DNA from 2 places in the Mycobacterium sp. 48b genome. Region 1 is predicted to be linked to the other one. Evidence: riboswitches for the same ligand, from Rfam matches in the RefSeq annotation. Region 1 holds a riboswitch; the other holds the start of a gene.
What was found. Region 1 has a riboswitch for glycine ahead of ACNQR1_RS33390 (L-serine ammonia-lyase). Riboswitches for the same ligand answer to the same signal wherever they lie in the genome.

Region 1 (11,370 bases):
CACGGCCGAATCGCTCAACAACAAGATGGACCGACTGCTTGACCGCGCCCTGGACCAGAGCACGAGCGGCAGCCAGGTCGAGCTCTACCACCGTCTGCTCGACCAGCTGGTCGCCGACGAAGCCCGGATCATCGGTGCGCTGTCGGAGGGTGCGGCTTCGCCCCTGGTCAACGTCTACACCTGGACACGAGCCCGGACGCCGGGGCAGGCGGTGCTGGAGAACGCCTGTCTGATCGGTCGCACCGCCAACGTGGCGCTGCCCGCCATGGTCCCGCAGTACGTCGGCCATCTGCTGTCGCTGGGGCTGGTCGAGACCGGGCCGGAGGATCCGTCGCAGAAGGCGGAGTACGAGGTGCTCATGGCGGAGCCCATGGTGTTGCGGGCGATCAAGAGTGCATCGCGCGGGCCGCTCACCGCCCGGGTGGACAAGCTGACCTTGACGCTGTCAGGCCTGGGTCGCGGCCTGTGGGAGGCCGCGGTGCAACGGGACGGTTCGTAACCGCATGAGCGGCAGCGAGACATTTCTCGCGATCCAGACCTGGCAGGAGATCAAGGCAGATTTCGGCGTCAATTGGCTGATTTATCTGTCCATGCCCTTTGTCGCCGCCTTCGTCGGGTGGAGCACCAAGATCGTCGCGCTGGAGATGCTGTACCGGCCGATGGAGTTCAAGGGCATCGGCCTGCTCGGTTGGCAGGGCATCGTGCCCCGCCGCGCGGGCAAGGTGGGATCCAAGACCATCGAGTTGCTCACCCAGAACCTTCTGAAACCCGAAGAGCTGCTGGCGAAGGTCGACGCCAGAGAAGCCGTCGACACCTTGCGAGAGCCGCTGACCCAGGCCGTCGACGAGATCTCCCGCGACATCGCCGAGCAGATCCGCCCCGGGCTGTGGGATTCGCTGCCCGACGCAGCGCGCAAAGCGATCATGGTGCGCGTCCACGACCAGACGCCGAAGATCGTCGAGAAGATGCTCAACGAGATGCGGTCGGACCTCAACCGGTTCGTCGACATCCAGTACCTGGCGGTCACGACGCTGGTCCGGAACAAGGACAAGCTCAACAAACTGATGCGCGGGCTCGGCGACAACGCGATGGCCTTCGTCCGTCGCAGCGGAATCTACTTCGGGCTCGCGATCGGCCTGGTCCAGATGGTCGCGTGGGCGCTGTTCCAGAATCCGTGGATCATGCCGGCCTTCGGCTTCGGCGTCGGCCTCATCAGTGACTACATCGCGCTCAACATGTTGTTCCGGCCGGTGCGGCCGACGAAATACCTCGGCTTCATCCCGTTCCAGGGATTGCTGCACGCCGAGCGCGACAAGATCACGGCGGACTACGCGCGGATCCTGGCCCAGGACTTGTTCTCCCCCGAGATCCTGTTCGACGGCGTGCTGCGCGGCCCGGGCTCCGACAAGCTGTTCTCGTTGATCGGCAAGGAGGTCGAAGCCGCCATCGATGCGCAGACCGGTATCGCGACCCCGCTGGTCAAGTTCGCCGTCGGCACCCAGCGGTACAACGCCTTCAAGGACAACATGGTGAAGATGGTGCTCGAGCGGCTGCCCACGACGCTGGTCGAGGCCCAGGACTACGCCATGAACGCGCTGGACCTCGAAACGACGATCATCGACAAGATGGGGCAACTCACCAACGAGGAATACGAGTCGATCCTGCGGCCGGTGTTCAAGGATGACGAGCCCACGATGATCGCGGTCGGCGCGATCCTCGGCGGCGTCGTCGGCGAAATCCAGGTGCAGGTCATCGAGCACTTCGGCCACAGCCCCGAGGTTGTCGCGCTGGGCGCACTCCTTCATCACTAGCCGGGGGCCGTACCCCTCAGCATTCGACGACGTTGACCGCGACGGCGAGCCCGCCGGTGGAGGTCTCCTTGTATTTGGCGCTCATGTCCATGCCCGTGGCCCGCATGGTCTCGATGACCTGGTCCAGGCTCACCCGGTGCGTGCCGTCACCCCGCAGCGCCATGCGGGCCGCGTTGATCGCCTTACCCGCCGAGATGGCGTTGCGTTCGATGCACGGGATCTGCACCAGCCCGCCGATCGGATCGCAAGTCAGGCCGAGGCTGTGCTCCATCGCGATCTCGGCGGCATTCTCCACCTGTTGCGGTGTGCCACCCAGGATTTCGGCCAGTCCCCCGGCAGCCATCGATGCCGCGGAACCGACCTCACCCTGGCAGCCGACCTCGGCACCCGAGATCGAGGCCCGCTCCTTATACAGCGATCCGATGGCTCCGGCGGTGAGCAGGAAGCGGACGGTGGTGTCGTCCGGATCGGCGATGCCGGGCTTGGTGTAGCGCAACGCGTAGTGCAGGACAGCCGGAATGATCCCGGCCGCACCGTTGGTCGGTGCGGTCACGATCCGGCCGCCCGACGCGTTCTCCTCGTTGACCGCGAGCGCCACCAGGTTCACCCAGTCCTCGGCGAAGGCCGGATCACGCTGCGGGTCTTCGGCATCGAGCCGCACGAACCAGTCCCTGGCGCGACGGCGGACCTGCAGGTTGCCGGGTAGATAGCCGTCGCGGGACATCCCGTTGTCCTGGCAGGCGACCATGACGTCGCGGATGTGCAGAAGGCGCGCCCGCACCTCGGCTTCGCTTCGGGCCACGCATTCCTGCCGCATCATCGCCTGGCTGACCGACAGCGCGTCCCGCTCGGTCAGGGCCAGCAGCTCGGCGGCCGAGCGGAAGGTTTCGTCGGCCGCTGCTGCCGGCGTCCCGCGCCGGTCCGGCGAGGTTTCCGTGACAACGAAGCCGCCTCCGACCGAGAAGTACGTCTCGCGGTAGAGCGGGTCGCCACCGGCCGAGAATGCGGTCAGTGTCATGGCATTCGGGTGCCGGTCGAGCCTGCGGCCCGGTTGCAGACGCATGCCGGATTCGGTCAGCGCGATGACGGTGCGGCCGGCCAACCGGATCTTCCCGTCGGCCCTGATGGTCGCCAGCCGACGTTCTATCTCGTCGGTCTCGATCGTCTCGGGCCGGTAGCCCTCGAGACCGAGCAGGATGGCCGGCATGGTGCCGTGCCCGGCACCGGTGGCCGCCAGCGAGCCGAACAGATCCACCTCGACCTCGGCGATGTGGTCGATCATGTCGCGACCGACCAGTTCGTCGACGAACATGCCTGCGGCCCGCATCGGACCGACGGTGTGCGAGCTCGAGGGGCCGATGCCCACCGAGAACAGGTCGAACACGCTGACCGACATGACTACATCCCCGGGTGGAGCGGGAACCGCTGGGCCTGCACGCGGCGGAATTGGCGGTCAGGAGAAGCGTTGTCGTCGTCGACGATGGCGGTGCACTCAGGCATGAGGTGACTCCGGTTTCGGGCATCGCGGTCACGCGATGCGTCGTTGGTGACACCTCCCCGCTCTGTCCTGAAACCTGAGAGCTTTAGCGCGTCGCGCGCCTTTCCCCTTCGGTAAGCGCGACACACGCGATCGCACTGTTCTCCAGAGTTGTCTCGACACTGCGGTATTGGGCCTGAGAGATTCCCGGGGAGGAGTTGCTCCTACGGCGCCTCCGGAAGCGGAGGCTCTCCCACAATGCGTCATCGACGTATTGAGTTATGTGACGGATGCTACTCGACAAGGGCACCGTCGCCACCCGACCAGCGGAATAATCCCGCCGTCCTCCCAGTTGCAGCGACCATCAACATAACTAAACTGGACGTACAGTTCAGATAAGCCAAGAACAGGTGGTCAGAGACATGAGTGTTTGGTTCATCACCGGAGCTTCCCGCGGATTCGGATTGCAGATCGCCCGCGACGCATTGGACCGCGGCCACCAGGTGGTCGCCACGGCGCGCGACGCGGCCGCCGTCACCGCCGCCCTCGGCGAGGACGAGAACGTGCTCGCCGTGGCCTTGGATGTCACCAACGAGGAGCAGGCACAGCAAGCCGCACAAGCCGCCGTGGACCGCTTCGGCCGGATCGACGTGCTGATCAACAACGCCGGGCGCGGCCTGCTCGGCGCTGTCGAGGAAGCCACCGACGCCGAGGTCCGGGCCGTCTATGAGACCAACGTCTTCGGACTGCTGACCGTGACCCGTGCCGTCGCGCCCGTACTGCGGGCCCAGCGGTCGGGCACCATCGTCAACATCTCCTCGGTCGGCGGATTCGTCGGCTCACCGGGGTGGGGCGTCTACGCGTCGACCAAGTTCGCCGTCGAGGCACTGTCGGAGGCCTTGCATGCCGAGCTGCAACCGCTGGGCGTGCACGTGATGGTGGTCGAGCCCGGCTACTTCCGCACCGACTTCCTCGACTCGTCGAGCCTGCAGACCCAGCGCACCGTCATCGACGACTACGCCGACGGCCCCGCGGGCCAGATGCGCGTAGCCGCCGGCGAGCGCAATCACGACCAGCCTGGCGATCCGGTCAAGGCGGCCAGGGCCATCATCGACGTCGTGGAATCGCCGCAACCTCCGCTGCGCCTGCTGCTGGGCAACGACACCATCGCGGCGGTCGAGGGCAAGATCGCCCACGTACAGGCCGAGCTCGCTCAGTGGCGAAGCGTCTCGGAATCAACGGATTTCGATGATGTCGCCGCGAGCTGAAACCGACCTGCGGGGGGCGGCCGAGGATTTCGCCCGCCCCACCGGCGCCCGCAGCGACCGCATCCACCAGGCGATACTGGTCGCCACAGCCGAACTGCTCGACGAGGGCGGATTCCCGGCAGCCACCATGGATGCGATCGCGGCCCGGTCCGGTGCCAGCAAGGCCACGCTGTACAAGCATTGGCCATCGCGTACCGCCGTCGCGGCCGAAGCCTTCGGAACGATGATGGCCGAAGCACTTCCCCTGCCTGATACCGGCAGCACCACAGGCGATCTCACCGAGCAGGTGGCACGCGTGTCGACGTTCTACTCCAGTACCCGCGGTGAGGTGTTCGCCCAGTTGCTCGCGGCGTGCGTCGAAGATGCAACCGGCGCAGCCTATTTCCGTGAGTACTTCCTCAACGGCCGGCGTGCCGCGATCACCGAACTGTGGCAGCGTGGAGTGGATCGCGGCGACGCCGACGCGGACGTCGCTATCGATGATGTCATCGATATCCTGTTCGGCCCACTCATCTTCCGGCGCATGACCGGCCATTGCGCCCTCACGGAGAAACACGCCCACCGGCTGGCCGAGACCGCGCTGCGGGGACTGCTTCCCGAAACCGCCTAGCTCGCCGCGCAGCCGCAGGTCTCACCCACCCGCAGCGCAGGCGCCAGGCCATCCCCCTCGACCGGAGCATCTCCGAGCAGCAGGCCGAGCGCCCGGCGGGCCAGCGCATCGACGGGTTGCTGAACGGTGGTGAGCCGCAACTGCCCGTAGTCGACTGCGCCGCCGTCGAAGCCGACCACCGCGATGTCGCCGGGCACCCGCAGTCCGGCATCGACGATCGCCCGGACGGTGGCAGCCGACTGGCCGTAGGTTCCCACCACGAACGCGCACGGGAGATGTACTGCGCGACGAAGAAACTCGGTGACCGCGGCGTACGCTCCCGACGGCGTGAGGTCTGTCCGGATGAGCGGGAGATCGTCGTCGACGACGGAGGCGACGCCCTCGAAACGCTGCTGCACAGTTTCGCGGTCACCGTGGTGGACGTCGTCCTCGGTGAAACCGCCGACGAACGCGATGTCGCGACAGTCGTGGACGTCGAGCAGGTGCCGGGCGACAAGCGCTCCGGCCCGGGCGTGATCCACCCCGACGATGTCGGCTTCCACCTCACCGCGGATGTTGTGCATCCATACCACCGGAATGCGTTCTTGCCGACACAGTTTCGCCGTCTGTGGGGCGTTCGCCGCACCGACCACCAACAGTCCGTCGACGCCGACCTCGGCGAACGCGGCCGCGAATTCGAGTTCGCGCTCAGGGTCGTAGCCGGTGTTACCGATCAGCGTCAGGTGATCGCGCGCACGGGCCTCGACCTCGATCCGCCCCACGAACTCACCGAACAGCGGCAGCGTGAGATCGGGCACCAACAGGCCGATCTGCCGCCATCGGCGCGACCGGCGCAGCGCCCTCGCGCGCACGTCGGGCCGATAGTTCAACTCGTCGATCGCACTGATCACCTTGGCCCGCAACAATTCTGATACCGGGCGCGGCCCGTTGTTGAGCACGTAGCTGACCACTGCCGTCGAAGTGCCTGCGCGGCTGGCCACATCGGCCAGTGTCGGACGTTTCCCATTCACAACGGCTGAACCCTCCGCTCGTCGATGACCGCTCGAAAGAGTTTCGATCACCTCGATTGTGACGGTTCCCCTCACGCTTCGCTTGCCTACGCTAATCGATTAGAACCTTAACGAGGAGGACCCGTGGTTGTAACCGGACGTTGGTGGAGTAACTGACATGGCATTTGTACGTCTCAGCGGAGTCAGCTACCTCGATCCCGAGCTTGTCCACGACAGCTACATCCTGTTCACGGGCGCCGACGGAACCACCCGGGTGATCGACCTCAACGGCACCGTGGTGCACGAGTGGCCGTATGCCGGTGTCCCTCCGCGCATCCTGGACCCTGCGCTCAACGACGGACGCCTCGGCGACGTCGGGGTACAACTGTCCGACAGCGACGACGCCCGCGGCGGCATCTACGCCAACGGCACGGTCGGCCAACTCGACTGGGGCGGCGAGATCGTCTGGGAATGGGGCACGCAAGCGCCCGGCGGTGCGGCCCGGCAGAACCACGACTGGGAACTGCTGCCCAATGGCAACCGCCTGATCCTGGTGACCGTTCCCCGGGTGGTCCCCGGCCTCGGCGCGCACACCGTGGGCGATCAGGGACTCTACGAAGTCACACCCGCAGGTGAGATCGTCTGGCAGTGGCTGGCCGGGGATCACCTCGACGAGTTCGGATTCTCCGAGGCCGGCTGGGATGCGCTGCGCCAGACGATCGCTCGGGATCCCGACGATCCATGGGGGTACCTGGAGATGAACAGCGCCAAAACCCTCGGGCCCAACCGGTGGTACGTCGACGATCCGGACTCCGTCTTCCACCCCGACAACATCCTGGTCAGTTTCCGCAAGGCGAACATCGTCGCGTTGATCGACAAGTCGTCCGGGGCGATCGCCTGGAAGCTGGGGCCTTACCACGACGCCGAACCCGGCGCCCAGCATCAGCGGATCAACGTGCACAAGGTGCCGCGCCCGGTCGATCAAACCTCTGGTCAACACAACCCGCACATGATCGCCGCCGGTCTTCCGGGCGCGGGCAACATCCTGGTGTTCGACAACCAGGGCGGCGCCGGATACCCGGCCGCCCCGCTGGGCATCTACGCCGGCTCCCGGATCCTCGAGATCGACCCCTCCACCAGGGAAATCGTGTGGCAGTACACCGCTGAAGACTCGGGTCTGCCGTCGTGGACGTTCTTCAGCTCATTCGTCAGCAATGCCCAGCGGCTACCCAACGGCAACACCTTGATCACCGAGGGGATGCAGGGCCGGCTGTTCCAGGTCACCCCCGACGGCGACGTGGTATGGGAGTATCACAGCCCCTACCAGGGGTACGGCGTGGCCGGCGAACCGGAAGTCAAACAGACCAGGGTACCCGGGGTCGACCGGCTCACCAGGACCGCTCTGGTGTACCGGTCGCAGGCTGTGCCGTTCGACTGGGTGCCCACGGGTACCTCTCGCGCGCCGCTGCAGGCAGTAGGCGTCGAGCCGGGAAGCCTTCCATGACAGCCGGTTTGGCAGTGCGGACACCGGCCGCGAGCCCAGCCCGGCGCCCGCGGCCGGCACAGGTGCGGGCGGCTTTCGCCCGGCTGGGCGTCCTGGGTTGGACGCTGGCCGGTCTGGGGATCGCCGCCGCGTTGTGGTCGCTGATCGTGGCGACCGGCAGGTTCCCGCGGCAACTGTTCCCGAGCGTGCCCGAGATCCTCACCGCGGGACACACCCTGTGGGCCGAGGGTCTGCTGGCCGACGACATCCTCGCCAGTTTGCGCAGGGCTGCAGCCGGTTTCGCAATCGGCGCCGTGGCCGGGATCGTCGTCGCCGTGTTCACCGCGACCACCGCGGCAGGGCGCAATCTGCTGCAACCGGCGCTCCGGGTGTTCTCACCGATCCCGACCATCGGTCTCGTCCCACTGGCGATCCTGTGGTTCGGACTCGGCGAGAACAGCAAGCTCCTGGTCATCGCGCTCGGCGTCTTCGTCCCGGTGTGGATCAACAGCCATTCCGGATTGGCGAGCACACCGATCGACTATCTCAAGGCGGCCCGCTGCCTGGGCGCCAGTCGCAGGCAGACGTTGTCGAAGGTGGTGCTACCCGAGGCCGCGCCCGATATCGCATCGGGTCTGCGGGTGGGTGCCGCGATGGCGTTCGTGCTCATCGTGGTGGCCGAGATGACCGGCACCACTGCGGGTATCGGGTACCGGATCTCTCAGGCCCAACTGTTCTCCCAGGCCGACCGGCTGATCTTCTGCCTGATCATCCTTGGTGTCGTCGGCGCCCTCTGCGACCTGCTGGTCGCGTCGGCCACTTCCCCGTTCACCCGTTGGGCACAAGAGGAGCGCTGAGATGGCCATCCAGACCCACAATCTCGTGGTGCAGTTTCCCGGCAAGCAGGAGCCGACGCTCAAGGGCATTTCCCTGACCATTCCCGACGGGTCGTTCTCCGTCCTGGTCGGCGCCTCGGGCAGCGGCAAATCGACACTGCTGCACTGTCTGGCCGGCCTCACCACCGCGACCGCGGGTTCGGTCACCGACGGCGGCGAGACGGTCACCGCTCCGCATCCCCGGCGCGGCGTCGCGTTCCAACGCGACGTGCTGTTCCCGTGGATGACCGTCGCCGACAACATCGACTTCGCCCTGTCCGCCCGTGGATTGCCGAAATCCGCGCGCCGGAACACTATTCACGAACTGCTCGATCTGGTGGGCCTGCGTGGCGAGGTGGCCGCGCAGCGCCCCGGTGAGTTGTCCGGCGGTATGCGGCAGAGGGTCAGCATCGCCCGCGTGCTGGCCGGGGAACCGACGGTGATGCTGATGGACGAACCGTTCGCTGCACTGGACGCACTGACCCGCCTGCGCATGCAGGATCTCCTGATCGATCTGTGGACCCGATTGAACCGGACGATCGTCTTCGTCACACACGACATCGACGAGGCGATCCGGCTCGGCGACACCGTCAGCGTGCTGCGCGACGGGCAGATCGCCGATCAGATCACCAACCCGCTGAGCCGGCCCCGGCCTGCCGACGCACTGGCAGACCAGCCCGGCTACAGCGAGATCCGCAAGACCCTGCACCACCAGCTCGGCATCGACCACGCCGCGCACTGATCCCCCGCCCCCACAAAAGGAATCCACCACGTGAAGACCCCCCTTCGGCGCATCGTCGCCGCCGCCGTCGCCGCTGCCACCCTCGCTGTCACCGGCACCGCCTGCACCGAGCCGGGCACCACGAACGCCGATCAACTCACCGTCGGGTTCGTCGTCGACCCGTCCTGGGCACAGATTCCCGTCGCCGCCGACACCGGCCTGTTCGACAAGCACAACGTGAACGTCAAGGTGGTGAACTTCCAGTCCGGCGTCGAGGCTTTGCAGGCCGCGGCCGCCGGTCAGGTCGACATCACCACCGCCGCCGACGTGCCGACCTCGGCCGCGCTGACCCGCACCCCGACCCTGCGCGTGATCGCCGACGGTTCCCGTTGGGAGGGCTCGCGTATCGTCGTCCGGCGCAGCGCGGGCATCAACAACCTGGCGGACCTGGCCGGCAAATCGATCGGCACCCCGCTGGGCACGAGCGCCGCCTACTACGTGTCGAACGCCTTGGCGCAGAACAACATCAACGCCGAACTGGTCCAGGTAGCCCCGTCGGCGATCGTCACCGCCGCCACTCAGCGCAATGTCGACGCGGTGTCGATCTTCCAGCCCTACCAGGCGCAGACCATCAAGGCACTCGGCGCCGACGCGGTGGCCCTGACCGGCGGAACCTACAACCAGCACAGCCTGTTCGTCGCCACCGAATCGGCCGTCTCGACCAAGGGCACGGCGATCAGCGCCTTCCTCGCCGCGCTCGGTGACGCCGGCACCGCCCTGGCCCAGCATGACCAGGCCGCCACCGACGCCGTCGCCAAGGCCACCCAGCTGGACCCGGAGCTGCTGGGCACCGTGCTCGGCGAGTTCGACTTCACGCTGCAACTGAAGCCGGACCTGGCGGACAAGCTGGCCGAACTGGGCGCGTGGGCCAAGACGCAGAAGTCCATCGATCCGGGAACGCAATTGCCCGACTACGCGAAGTTCCTCGACAACCAGTTCCTGCCGGAGCCGAGCAAGTCGTGATGGTTACTAGGCGCGTACCCGCGCTCGATGATCACGCAGCCGTAGCAATGCCGTCCCGAACGCACCGACCACCACCAGGTCGGCGGCCACGCCACTGCTGACGGTCGCCAGCACCCAGCCGGCGACACCGGTGGCCAGCACGAACGGCGGCAGCCACTCGAACACCCGCGACCACGACGGCATCGGATGGTGCGCCTGCGCCGCATCCTTGGCGCGGGCGTACTCGGGATAGAACTCGGTGACGGCCACCGCGAAGAACAGCGCGGCCAGCTGAAGGATCCATCCGGTCCAGAAGTTGTCGGTGCTTCCGTAGACCACATCACCCAGGAAGCCGACCGATGCCGAGAAGCCGAAGGCCGCCGCCCACACCGCGGTCACCACCATGTTCGTGTGCCTGAACAGCGGGGTGTCCCACCGGTCCGGTGGAGTGACGTCGCGCGCGTACGCCGTCGTGTACGGCCGCCCGATCAGCACGCTGGCCAGGGCGAACACCGCGAGTGACGCATTGGTGATCTCTCCCGACCACATTTCCAGCCACGCTTTCTGGCTGCTGGAGGCCACCAGCCCGATGGCGGCCAGTACCACGAAGTAGGCCACCCCGAGCGCCTCCAGCACGTGTACCGGAATGTTGCGGCGCCAGGTCAACAGCAGAACCAGCAGCGAGATGCCGAGCGCACCCATCACCGCGATCTCATAACGCCCCGGGCCGGCAAGGATCGCCATCAGCGCCCACGGCAGGATCCCGGACAACGGGGAGTCCAGGAACGCATCGAGGGCTTTGCCGAGCACGCGACGACGGTAGGTGACGCAACTGGGAAATTCCCAAGACGGCAAAACCTGTCCATCAGGTTTCGCCGGGCGGACCATGGAGACATGGCCTCCGACCTGGAAACCCGCGTCGACGAGATCGCCCCGGACATCTACCGGCTGTCCACCTGGATCCCGGGGATCACCGAGCACGGCTTCACGTTCAACCAGTTCCTGCTGACCGGCGACGAGCCATTGCTTTTCCACACCGGCCAGCGATTCCTGTTCCCGCAGGTCTCGACGGCGATCGAACGGATCCTGCCGCTGCCCCGGTTGCGCTGGATCGCGTTCGGACACCTGGAGGCC
Region 2 (11,370 bases), 2.8 Mb from region 1:
AACCAGGCTCGGTCGCTCTCAGAGGTCAAGGGTGCGGCCGAATTCGAGGACAAGGCCGCCGGACTCGACGACGAACAGCTCACCAAGGCCGCCAAGCTGCTTGAGCTGGATGACCTGGCTGCGTCCGCGGACATGCCGCAGTTCCTGGCGCTGGCGCGGGAAGCCGCCGAACGCACCACCGGTCTGCGTCCTTTTGATGTGCAGTTGCTCGCGGCGTTGCGCATGCTCGCCGGCGACGTGGTCGAGATGGCCACCGGTGAGGGCAAGACGCTGGCCGGGGCGATCGCGGCGGCCGGCTATGCCATCGGCGGCAGGCACGTCCACGTCATCACCATCAACGACTACCTGGCGCGTCGCGACGCCGAGTGGATGACCCCGCTGCTGGAGGCGCTGGGGCTCACGGTCGGCTGGATCACCGCCGATTCCACGGCCGAGCAGCGCCGGGCTGCCTATGAGTGCAACGTCACCTATGCCTCGGTCAACGAAATCGGTTTCGACGTGCTGCGCGACCAGCTGGTCACCGACGTCGCCGACCTGGTGTCCCCGAATCCCGACGTGGCCCTGATCGACGAGGCCGACTCGGTGCTGGTCGACGAGGCGCTGGTGCCGCTGGTGCTGGCCGGCACCAGCCACCGTGAACAGCCGCGCGTCGAGGTCATCCGGATGGTCGGCGACCTGATCAGCGGACCCGACTCGCACGAGAACTTCGCGACCGACGACGACAACCGCAACGTGCACCTCACCGAAGCGGGTGCGCGGCGCCTCGAATCCAAGCTCGGCAACATCGACCTGTACTCCGAGGAGCACGTCGCCACCACGCTCACCGAGGTCAACGTCGCACTGCACGCGCATGTGCTGTTGCAGCGCGACGTGCACTACATCGTCCGCGACGGTGCGGTCCACCTGATCAACGCGTCCCGCGGGCGGATCGCCTCGCTGCAGCGCTGGCCGGACGGCCTGCAGGCCGCCGTCGAGGCCAAGGAGGGCATCGAGACCACCGAGACCGGTGAGGTGCTCGACACCATCACGGTGCAGGCGCTGGTCAACCGGTACCCGACGGTGTGCGGCATGACCGGTACCGCGCTGGCCGCCGGCGAGCAGCTGCGCCAGTTCTACAAGCTCGGCGTGTCGCCCATCCCGCCGAACAAGCCCAACATCCGCGAGGACGAGACCGACCGGGTGTACCTCACCGAGGCGGCCAAGAACCATGCCATCGTGGAGCACATCGCCGAGGTGCACGAGACCGGTCAGCCGGTGCTCGTCGGCACCCACGACGTGGCCGAGTCCGAGGACCTGCACCGCAGGCTGGTCAAGGCCGGTGTCCCCGCCGTCGTGCTCAACGCCAAGAACGACGCCGAAGAGGCGGCCGTGATCGCCGAGGCAGGGAAGCTGGGCTCGGTGACGGTGTCCACCCAGATGGCCGGCCGCGGCACCGACATCCGGCTGGGCGGATCCGACGCCGGCGACGACTCGGCGGAGAAGGAGAAGGTGGCCGAGCTGGGCGGGCTGCACGTCGTCGGCACGGGCCGTCACCACACCGAACGACTGGACAACCAGCTGCGCGGGCGCGCGGGCCGTCAGGGCGACCCCGGTTCGACGGTGTTCTTCTCCAGCTGGGAGGACGAGGTCGTGGCGTCGCACCTCGACGACACCAAGCTGCCGACCGAGACCGACGAGGACGGCCGCATCCTGGCGCCCAAGGCGGCCGGTCTGCTCGACCACGCGCAGCGGGTCGCCGAGGGCCGGCTGCTCGACGTGCACGCCAACACGTGGCGCTACAACCAGTTGATCGCCCAGCAGCGCGCCATCATCGTGGACCGTCGCGAAACCCTGCTGCGCACCGACACCGCACGCCAGGAGCTGAAGGACCGTTCACCCGAGCGCTACGCCGAGCTGGCCGAGGAACTGGGGGAGGACGGCGAGGAGAAGCTGGAGAAGATCTGCCGGCTGATCATGCTGTACCACCTGGACCGGGGCTGGTGCGACCACCTGGCCTTCCTCGCCGACATCCGGGAGAGCATCCACCTGCGGGCGCTGGGCCGCCAGAATCCGCTCGACGAGTTCCACCGGATGGCCGTCGACGCGTTCGCCTCATTGGCCGCCGATGCCATCGAGGCCGCCCAGCAGACCTTCGACACCGCCGACTCGATCGAGGACGAACCGGGCGTCGACCTGTCCAAGCTCGCCCGGCCGACGTCGACGTGGACCTACATGGTCCACGACAACCCGCTCAACGACGACACCATGTCGGCGCTGAGTCTGCCGGGTGTGTTCCGCTAGGTTTTAGACATGGAACACGCGCCTGCTCCTGAGGGCAGGAGCGCTACGGGTCGGGCCACCCCACCCGGGCCGGACCGGGTGCTGACCGTGCCCAACGCGCTCAGTGTGCTGCGCCTCGTGCTGGTGCCGGTGTTCCTGTGGCTGCTGTTCGGCCTGCACGCGAACGGGTGGGCCGTCGCGGTCCTCATGTTCAGCGGCTTCTCCGACTGGGCCGACGGCAAGATCGCGCGCCTGGTCGACAACCAGTCGTCGCGGCTCGGCGAACTGCTCGATCCGTTCGTCGACCGGATCTACATGGTCACGGTCCCGGTCGCACTGGCGCTGTACGGCGTGGTGCCGTGGTGGCTGGTGCTGACCCTGCTGGGCCGCGACGTGCTGCTGGCGGCGACGCTGCCGCTGCTGCGCAGCAGGGGACTGACCGCGCTGCCGGTGACATACCTGGGTAAGGCCGCCACCTTCGCGCTGATGTCGGGATTCCCGTGGGTGCTGCTCGGCCAGTGGGACGCGACGTGGAGCCGGGTGGCCCTGGCCTGCGGCTGGGCGTTCCTGCTGTGGGGTGTGGCGCTGTATCTGTGGTCGGCGGTGCTGTATCTGATCCAGGTGACGATGGTGGTGCGACAACTCCCGCTCCGGTCATGAGCACCCTGGGCGGCTACGAGTCGGGCGCCGGGCTCAACGACCATGAGGCCCACGCTCCCAAGCGCATTCCGCTGCCCTCGCTGCTGCGGTCGTTGCTGACGGACCACCTCGATCCCGGTTACGCCGCGGCCGCCGCCGCACGTGACGCCGGCGACCGGCCGCGCAGGCGGGTCAGCGATTTCGGGTGGCTGTTGGTGGGCGCCGGCGCGATCGCGACGGTGTTCGCCGTAGCGGCCGGGCAGGCCCAGACCGCGGCCCCGGCCGCCCGGGAAGCCCAGCACACGCTGGCCGGGCGGGTTCGGGCGGCTCAGATCGGTGCTGACGACGCCAGTTCCGAGCGTGACGCGCTCGTGGATCAGGTGGACGCCGAGCGGCGCAGCAGGCTCGGCATGGACGAGAACGGCCAGCATCTGCTCGGCAGTCTGGACACGGCCAACATCGAAGCCGCGGCCATTGCCATGATCGGTCCCGGGCTGACCGTCACGGTCACCGATCCCGGCCTGTCCAAGGACCTCAGCGACGTGTCCAAACAACGGGTTGCCGGTGGTCAGCAGATCATCCTGGACCGGGATCTGCAGCTGGTGGTGAACTCGCTGTGGGCCAGTGGGGCAGAGGCGGTTTCGGTGGGCGGTGTGCGGGTCGGTGCCGGTGTCACGATCCGGCAGGCGGGCGGGGGGATTCTGGTGGACAACCAGCCGATCACGAGTCCGTATGCCATTGTGGCCATCGGACCGCCCAAGGGCATGGCCGATACGTTCGATCGCACTCCGGGTCTGCAGCGGCTGCGGTTGCTGGAGACGTCCTACGGGGTCGGGGTGAGCGTGAGTGCGGGCGACGGGTTGACCGTGCCCGCGGTGTCGGTACGAGATGTCAACTTCGCCAAACAGATTGGATAGGCCTGACGTGCACAGGATTGACCGTTAGATGATCGGGATCGTCGCACTGGTCGTCGGGATCGTGCTCGGGTTGATCTTCCACCCGAGCGTTCCCGAGTTCGTCGAGCCCTACCTTCCGATCGCCGTGGTGGCGGCGCTCGACGCGGTCTTCGGCGGGTTGAGGGCCTATCTGGAGCGGATATTCGACGCCAAGGTGTTCGTGGTGTCGTTCGTGTTCAACGTGTTGGTGGCGGCGCTGATCGTCTACGTCGGCGATCAACTGGGGGTCGGTACCCAGTTGTCGACGGCGATCATCGTGGTTCTGGGCATCCGGATCTTCGGCAACGCCGCAGCGCTGCGGCGCAGGTTGTTCGGCGCCTGACATGAGCGAACCAGAGTCTCCGCCCCCGACCGAGCCGGACCAGCCGGCCGGCACCCCGGAGCCGGACCAGCCGGCACCTGAGGCGGAACCGCAGCCTGAACGCGAGCCGGAGCATCAGGCCGAACATCACGGCCGCCATGAGATGCCCGCGGATGTCTCGCCACGCCGGTTCCGGAATCTGAGGATCGTGCGCCGCAGCCGTACGCAGCTGGTGTTCGGCGGTCTCGGGGTGTTGTTGTGCATTCTGCTGGGCATGGCGATCGTCACACAGGTTCGCCAGAACGAGTCAGGAGATTCGCTGGAGACTGCGCGGCCGGCGGATCTGCTGGTGCTGCTGGACTCCCTGCAGCAACGTGAGGGTTCGCTCAACACCGAGGTGGCCGACCTGCAGCGGACCCTGCAGCAGCTACAGGCCTCGGGCAGCAGCGATCAGGCCGCGATCGAGAACGCGCAGTCCCGGCTGGAGGCGCTGTCCATCCAGATCGGAACGGTGGCCGCGACGGGTCCCGGAGTGACGCTCACCATAGAGGACAACGCGCCGGGGGTGCCTGCCGAGACGATGCTCGATGTGATCAACGAGCTGCGCGCGGCCGGGGCCGAGGCCATCGAGATCCGCGGTGGCGATCAGCAGCCCGCCGTGCGGGTGGGCCTGGACACCTGGATCATCGGGGCCCCCGGGGCGCTCACCGTCGACGACGCGACCCTGCGGCCGCCGTATTCTGTTCTGGCGATAGGGGATCCGCCGACGCTGGCGGCGGCGATGAACATTCCCGGCGGGGCAATGGACAGCGTCAAGCGCGTCGGCGGCACGATGGTGGTACAACAAGCCGAGCGTGTCGACGTCACCGCCTTGCGGCAACCGAAACCACGCCAATACGCTCAGCCCGTCAAGTGAGTACAGCAACCCATCGCCCGACAACCAAAGGAGCGCCGTGAGCGAGATCCCAGCCGACCTGTACTACACCTCGGAACACGAGTGGGTACTGCGCACCGGTGACGACACGGTGCGCGTCGGCATCACCGATTACGCGCAGTCCGCCCTGGGCGATGTGGTGTTCGTGCAGCTGCCCGATGTCGGTGCCCAACTGGCCGCAGGCGATGCGTTCGGCGAGGTGGAGTCCACCAAATCGGTGTCGGACCTGTACGCGCCTGTCGCGGCGAAAGTCGTTGCGGTCAATGGTGATCTGGACGGCAGTCCGCAGCTGGTCAATTCCGACCCCTACGGCGAAGGCTGGTTGGTCGATCTGCGGCTCGAGGAGGGCACGCTCGAGGACGCCCTGGCCGGTTTGCTCGACGCGGACGGCTACCGCGCCGCCGTGACCGAGTGAGGGATTGTTAGGGTTTCGAGGGCCGGTCGCCGAGACCGGTTGGGCCGTACCCGGCGCGCAGATATCTTCCCCATCGGATCCGGCGGTGGTGGACCCAACGATGCCTGATGCGCGGTACGGTCGACGTGAGACCGACGATGGGCTGGGGCCACGCCGGGCAACGCCACAGCAGCCAGTGAGGAGCAGCGGGTGACGGACAAGGACAGCAATTTGGGGGCCGACCAGTCGGAAGACGTGACGGTGGAAACCACATCGGTTTTCCGCGCGGACTTTTTGAACGAACTGGACGCGCCTGCCGCGGCCGGTACCGAAGGCGCCGTTTCCGGTGTCGAGGGCCTGCCCGCGGGTTCGGCATTGCTCGTCGTCAAGCGCGGACCGAACGCCGGGTCGCGTTTCCTGCTCGATCAGCCGACCACGTCGGCGGGCCGTCACCCGGACAGCGACATTTTTCTCGATGACGTGACGGTGAGCCGGCGACACGCCGAGTTCCGGTTGGAGAGTGGCGAGTTCCAGGTTGTCGACGTCGGCAGCCTCAACGGAACGTACGTCAACCGCGAGCCGGTCGATTCGGCCGTACTCGCCAACGGTGACGAGGTGCAGATCGGGAAGTTCCGGCTGGTGTTCCTCACCGGTCCCCGGTCTGACGACGACGGCAGCTCCACCAGCTAGCCGATGACTGCCCCCGACAGACCTGCACTGGCCGGGATGTCGATCGGCGCAGTGCTGGACCTGCTGCGGGGCGACTTCCCGGACGTCAGCATCTCCAAGATCCGGTTCCTCGAGGCCGAGGGGCTGGTCACACCGCAGCGCACCGCTTCGGGGTACCGGCGGTTCACCGCGTACGACTGTGCGCGGCTGAGGTTCATCCTGACCGCGCAGCGTGACCAGTACCTGCCGTTGAAGGTGATCAAGGCTCAGCTGGACGCCCAACCCGACGGTGAGCTGCCGGAGGCGGGATCCGCCTACGGTGTGCCGCGTCTGGTGCCGGTGTCCGAGGGCGGGGACCACGGAGGCGATGTGGCGGACGGTGCCGCTGGTATTTCCGGGGTGGCACCGACCCAGGTCCGGCTGTCCCGTGAAGATCTGTTGGCCCGGTCGGGCATCGACGAGGAGATGCTGGGGGCGCTGGTGCGCAACGGCATCATCACCGCCGGGCCGGCCGGGTTTTTCGACGAACATTCGGTGGTGATCGCGCAGTGCGCGCGCGCCCTCGGTGACTACGGTGTCGAACCCCGACACCTGCGGGCGTTCCGCTCTGCGGCGGACCGGCAATCTGACCTGATCGCCCAGATCGCGGGGCCGGTGGGCAAGGCAGGCAAGGCCGGGGCCCGCGACCGCGCCGACGACCTGGCCCGTGAAGTGGCCGCGTTGGCGATCACGTTGCACACGTCTCTCATCAAGTCCGCCGTACGCGACGTTCTGGATCGCTGAGGACTAGACTCGATTTGACGGCCAGTTCGTCTAAGTCGGGACCCCTGGCAATGTGGTGATGGCGGACGGTGCGACGGACGAAGATTCGACGAAACGGCACGGCGGTGCGGAGGGCAGGCACAGATGGCTGAGGTTCGCGTGGTCGGCATTCGGGTGGAACAGCCGCAGAACCAGCCCGTGCTGCTTTTGCGGGAGTCCAACGGTGATCGCTATCTACCGATCTGGATCGGGCAGTCGGAAGCTGCCGCGATCGCGCTGGAACAGCAGGGCGTCGAACCTGCCCGGCCGCTCACCCACGATCTGATCCGAGATGTCATTGCCGCCCTTGGGCATTCACTCAAAGAGGTGCGGATCGTCGACCTGCAGGAAGGCACTTTCTACGCCGACCTGATCTTCGACCGCGACATCAAGGTGTCGGCCAGGCCTTCGGACTCGGTGGCGATCGCCCTGCGTGTCGGCGTGCCGATCTACGTGGAGGAGGCGGTGCTGGCCGAGGCCGGTCTGCTGATTCCCGACGAGAACGACGAAGAGGCCGCAGGCACCGTACGTGAGGACGAGGTCGAGAAGTTCAAGGAGTTCCTGGACAGCGTTTCACCGGACGACTTCAAGGCCACATGACCGTCGCCCGCGCCGCTGTGCCGGCACAGATCACGGATACGTCTCAAGTCGGCATACCGGGGTCAACACGCGGCGCGGGAGCCAATCGGGCAGGAATTCGGGCGCCATACTTTCTCTGCAGCGGGCAATCAGGGCCCGGCGGGAAGCGTATGCTCGACACATTCGAGCGCGCAGCAAACCGCCGCGGCGCAGGTCGCTGCGGTACAGGACGTAGCAGTACGACGCGGGCGAGTTCGAACGGCGAGAGGATTCACAGTGGGTGACACGCCACGGCAGGAAGAGTTGGATCTGACCACCGGGAGCGGCGCGGAGCCGCCTGTCAGGCCGGCCGGCGAACCCGTGCAGGCTGGGCTGTTCCCCGACGATTCGGTGCCTGACGAACTCGTCGGCTACCGCGGCCCCAGCGCGTGCCAGATCGCCGGGATCACCTACCGGCAGCTCGACTACTGGGCGCGTACCTCTCTGGTGGTTCCCTCCATCCGGGGTGCGGCAGGCTCGGGCAGCCAGCGCCTCTACTCGTTCAAGGATGTTCTGGTCCTCAAGATCGTCAAGCGGTTGCTGGACACCGGTATCTCGTTGCACAACATCCGGGTCGCGGTCGATCACCTGCGCCAGCGCGGCGTGCAGGACCTGGCCAACATCACCCTGTTCTCCGACGGCACCACCGTCTACGAGTGCACCTCGGCCGAAGAGGTTGTCGACCTGCTGCAGGGCGGTCAGGGCGTGTTCGGCATCGCGGTATCCGGCGCCATGCGTGAGCTGACCGGCACCATCGCCGATTTCCCGGGTGAGCGCGCCGATGGCGGCGAGTCCATCGCATCGCCCGAGGACGAGCTGGCGTCGCGGCGCAAAAGCCGCGACCGCAAGATCGGCTGAGTTTCCCTCTAGAACAGACACCTAGGTGCCCCTCGACCGGCGTTGAGGGGTACCTGCGCGTCCGTTCGCGGACATGCGTGAGCGGCCGGTAGAATCGTCGACGCATCGCCCTCGTGCGGGAGAGTTTCGTGACAGCCAGCCACGGACGCCGAAGGAGCAATACCTCTCCGTCAACCTCTCAGGCACCCAGGACCGCGCCAGGCCCCGATGCCTCTGGAAAGTGGTGCCCGCTGGGCACCCGCCCATGGGGAAAAGTCCCGTACCGGGGCTGAATCTCTCAGGCAGCCCGGACCGGGCCGACGACAGAGGGAGAGGGACGCCTACGACGTCTGAGCACGTCTGCGCCTCAGGAGAGTGTCGTGTCCGACCAGCATCAATCGCGTTTCGCCGATCGTCACATCGGTCCCGACGCCTCCGCCGTCAGCACCATGCTCGAAGTGATCGGCGTGGCATCCCTGGACGAGCTCGCTGCCAAGGCGCTGCCGGCAGGCATCCTCGACGCGCTCTCGTCCGCCGGGGTCGCCCCGGGCCTGGAGGGGCTGCCCGCGCCTGCCACCGAAGAGGAGTCACTGGCCGAGCTCCGCGCGTTGGCCGACTCCAACACGACAGCGGTCTCGATGATCGGTCAGGGCTACTTCGACACCTTCACGCCCGCCGTGCTGCGCCGCAACATTCTTGAGAACCCCGCCTGGTACACCGCGTACACGCCGTATCAGCCCGAGATCAGCCAGGGCCGTCTCGAGGTCCTGCTGAACTTCCAGACCATGGTCTCGGATCTGACCGGACTCGAGGTGGCCAACGCCTCGATGCTCGATGAGGGCACCGCCGCGGCCGAGGCCATGACGCTCATGCACCGGGCGAGCAAGTCCAAGGCGAACCGCCTCGTGGTCGACACCGACGTGTACGCGCAGACCGCGGCCGTGCTGGCCACCCGGGCGGAGCCGCTCGGCATCGAGATCGTCACGGCGGATCTGCGTCAGGGACTTCCCGACGGTGAGTTCTTCGGTGTCATCGTGCAACTGCCCGGGGCGAGCGGGCGGGTCACAGACTGGGCGGGACTGATCGGTGAAGCCCATGAGCGTGGCGCCCTGGTCACCGTCGGTGCCGACCTGCTGGCGCTGACCTTGATCTCCCCGCCCGGCGACATCGGGGCCGACGTCGCCTTCGGAACCAGCCAACGGTTCGGCGTGCCAATGGGATTCGGCGGTCCCCACGCCGGCTACCTCGCCGTGCACGCCAAGCACGCCCGGCAGCTGCCCGGCCGCCTGGTCGGTGTCTCCGTCGATGCGGATGGTGCACCGGCCTACCGGCTGGCACTGCAGACCCGCGAGCAGCACATCCGCCGCGACAAGGCGACCAGCAACATCTGTACCGCACAGGTGCTGCTGGCCGTGATGGCCGCGACGTACGCCAGTTACCACGGCGCAGAAGGATTGACCGCGATCGCCCAGCGCGTGCACGGCCACGCCTCGATGATCGCCGGCGCGCTCGGCGATGCGCTGGTGCACGACAAGTACTTCGACACCGTGCTGGCCCGGGTTCCCGGACGCGCCGACGCGGTGGTCGCGGCCGCCAAGGCCGACGGGATCAACCTGTGGCGCGTCGACGCCGATCACGTGTCGGTGTCGTGCGACGAGGCGACCACGGAAGCTCATGTGGCTTCGGTGCTGAACGCGTTCGATGTCTCCGCCGCCGAGCCGGTGTCCGCCGGTATTGCGACGCGGACCTCTGAGTTCCTCACCCACCCGGCGTTCAACAAGTACCGCACCGAGACCGAGATGATGCGCTACCTGCGGGCGCTGGCGGACAAGGACATCGCCTTGGACCGCAGCATGATTCCGCTGGGCTCCTGCACGATGAAGCTCAACGCGGCCGCCGAGATGGAGCCGATCACCTGGCCCGAGTTCGGCCGCCAGCACCCGTTCGCGCCGGCATCCGACAACCCCGGACTGCGCAAGCTGATCGCCGATCTGCAGGACTGGCTCACCGGGATCACCGGCTACGACCAGATCTCGTTGCAGCCCAACGCCGGTTCGCAGGGCGAGTACGCCGGATTGCTGGCGATCAAGGCCTACCACGTCTCACGTGGTGACACCGAGCGCGACCTCTGCCTGATCCCGTCGAGCGCGCACGGCACCAACGCGGCCTCGGCGGCGCTGGCCGGCATGCGCGTGGTGGTGGTGGCCTGCCGCGAGAACGGCGACGTCGACCTCGACGACCTGCGCGCGAAGATCGCCGAACACGCCGATCGTGTTGCGGCGCTGATGATCACCTACCCGTCGACGCATGGGGTGTACGAGCACGACGTCGCCGATATCTGCGCGGCGGTGCACGACGTGGGCGGACAGGTCTACGTGGACGGCGCGAACCTGAACGCGTTGGTCGGCCTGGCCAGGCCGGGCCGCTTCGGCGGTGACGTCAGCCATCTGAACCTGCACAAGACGTTCTGCATCCCGCACGGCGGCGGCGGTCCCGGGGTCGGGCCGGTCGCGGTGCGGTCGCACCTGGCCCCGTTCCTGCCGGGTCACCCGCTGGCCGACGAGCTGCCCGACGAGCACACCGTCTCGTCGGCGCCCTACGGGTCGGCGTCGATCCTGCCGATCACGTGGGCCTACATCCGGATGATGGGCGCCGAAGGTCTGCGCGAGGCGACCCTGACCGCGATCGCGTCGGCCAACTATGTGGCCCGCAGGCTCGACGAGTACTACCCGGTCCTCTACACCGGCGAGAACGGCATGGTCGCCCACGAGTGCATCCTGGACCTGCGCGGCATCACCAAGACCACCGGCGTGACCGTCGACGATGTGGCAAAGCGCCTCGCGGACTATGGTTTCCACGCACCGACCATGAGCTTCCCGGTGGCCGGCACGCTGATGGTCGAGCCGACCGAGAGCGAGAGCCTGACCGAGGTGGACGCGTTCTGCGACGCGATGATCGCCAT

Region 2: linked by a shared signal. The riboswitch ahead of gcvP (aminomethyl-transferring glycine dehydrogenase) and the one ahead of ACNQR1_RS33390 (L-serine ammonia-lyase) in region 1 are both predicted to bind glycine.

The regions. Positions count from the first base shown of each region.
Region 1 is NZ_JBLVUL010000001.1:6,802,195-6,813,564, forward strand. It holds gene ACNQR1_RS33380 (Abi-alpha family protein) at 1-499, shown strand, start outside; gene ACNQR1_RS33385 (DUF445 domain-containing protein) at 504-1,811, shown strand; gene ACNQR1_RS33390 (L-serine ammonia-lyase) at 1,828-3,207, opposite strand; glycine riboswitch at 3,464-3,554, opposite strand; gene ACNQR1_RS33395 (oxidoreductase) at 3,711-4,556, shown strand; gene ACNQR1_RS33400 (TetR/AcrR family transcriptional regulator) at 4,540-5,166, shown strand; gene ACNQR1_RS33405 (LacI family DNA-binding transcriptional regulator) at 5,163-6,146, opposite strand; gene ACNQR1_RS33410 (aryl-sulfate sulfotransferase) at 6,334-7,659, shown strand; gene ACNQR1_RS33415 (ABC transporter permease) at 7,656-8,495, shown strand; gene ACNQR1_RS33420 (ABC transporter ATP-binding protein) at 8,497-9,255, shown strand; gene ACNQR1_RS33425 (ABC transporter substrate-binding protein) at 9,286-10,257, shown strand; gene ACNQR1_RS33430 (hypothetical protein) at 10,264-11,046, opposite strand; gene ACNQR1_RS33435 (MBL fold metallo-hydrolase) at 11,143-11,370, shown strand, end outside.
Region 2 is NZ_JBLVUL010000001.1:3,978,956-3,990,325, forward strand. It holds gene secA2 (accessory Sec system translocase SecA2) at 1-2,280, shown strand, start outside; gene ACNQR1_RS19600 (CDP-alcohol phosphatidyltransferase family protein) at 2,290-2,919, shown strand; gene ACNQR1_RS19605 (DUF881 domain-containing protein) at 2,916-3,815, shown strand; gene ACNQR1_RS19610 (small basic family protein) at 3,844-4,176, shown strand; gene ACNQR1_RS19615 (DUF881 domain-containing protein) at 4,319-5,071, shown strand; gene gcvH (glycine cleavage system protein GcvH) at 5,109-5,504, shown strand; gene garA (glycogen accumulation regulator GarA) at 5,694-6,173, shown strand; gene ACNQR1_RS19630 (MerR family transcriptional regulator) at 6,177-6,935, shown strand; gene ACNQR1_RS19635 (bifunctional nuclease family protein) at 7,059-7,553, shown strand; gene ACNQR1_RS19640 (MerR family transcriptional regulator) at 7,809-8,429, shown strand; glycine riboswitch at 8,536-8,634, shown strand; gene gcvP (aminomethyl-transferring glycine dehydrogenase) at 8,789-11,370, shown strand, end outside.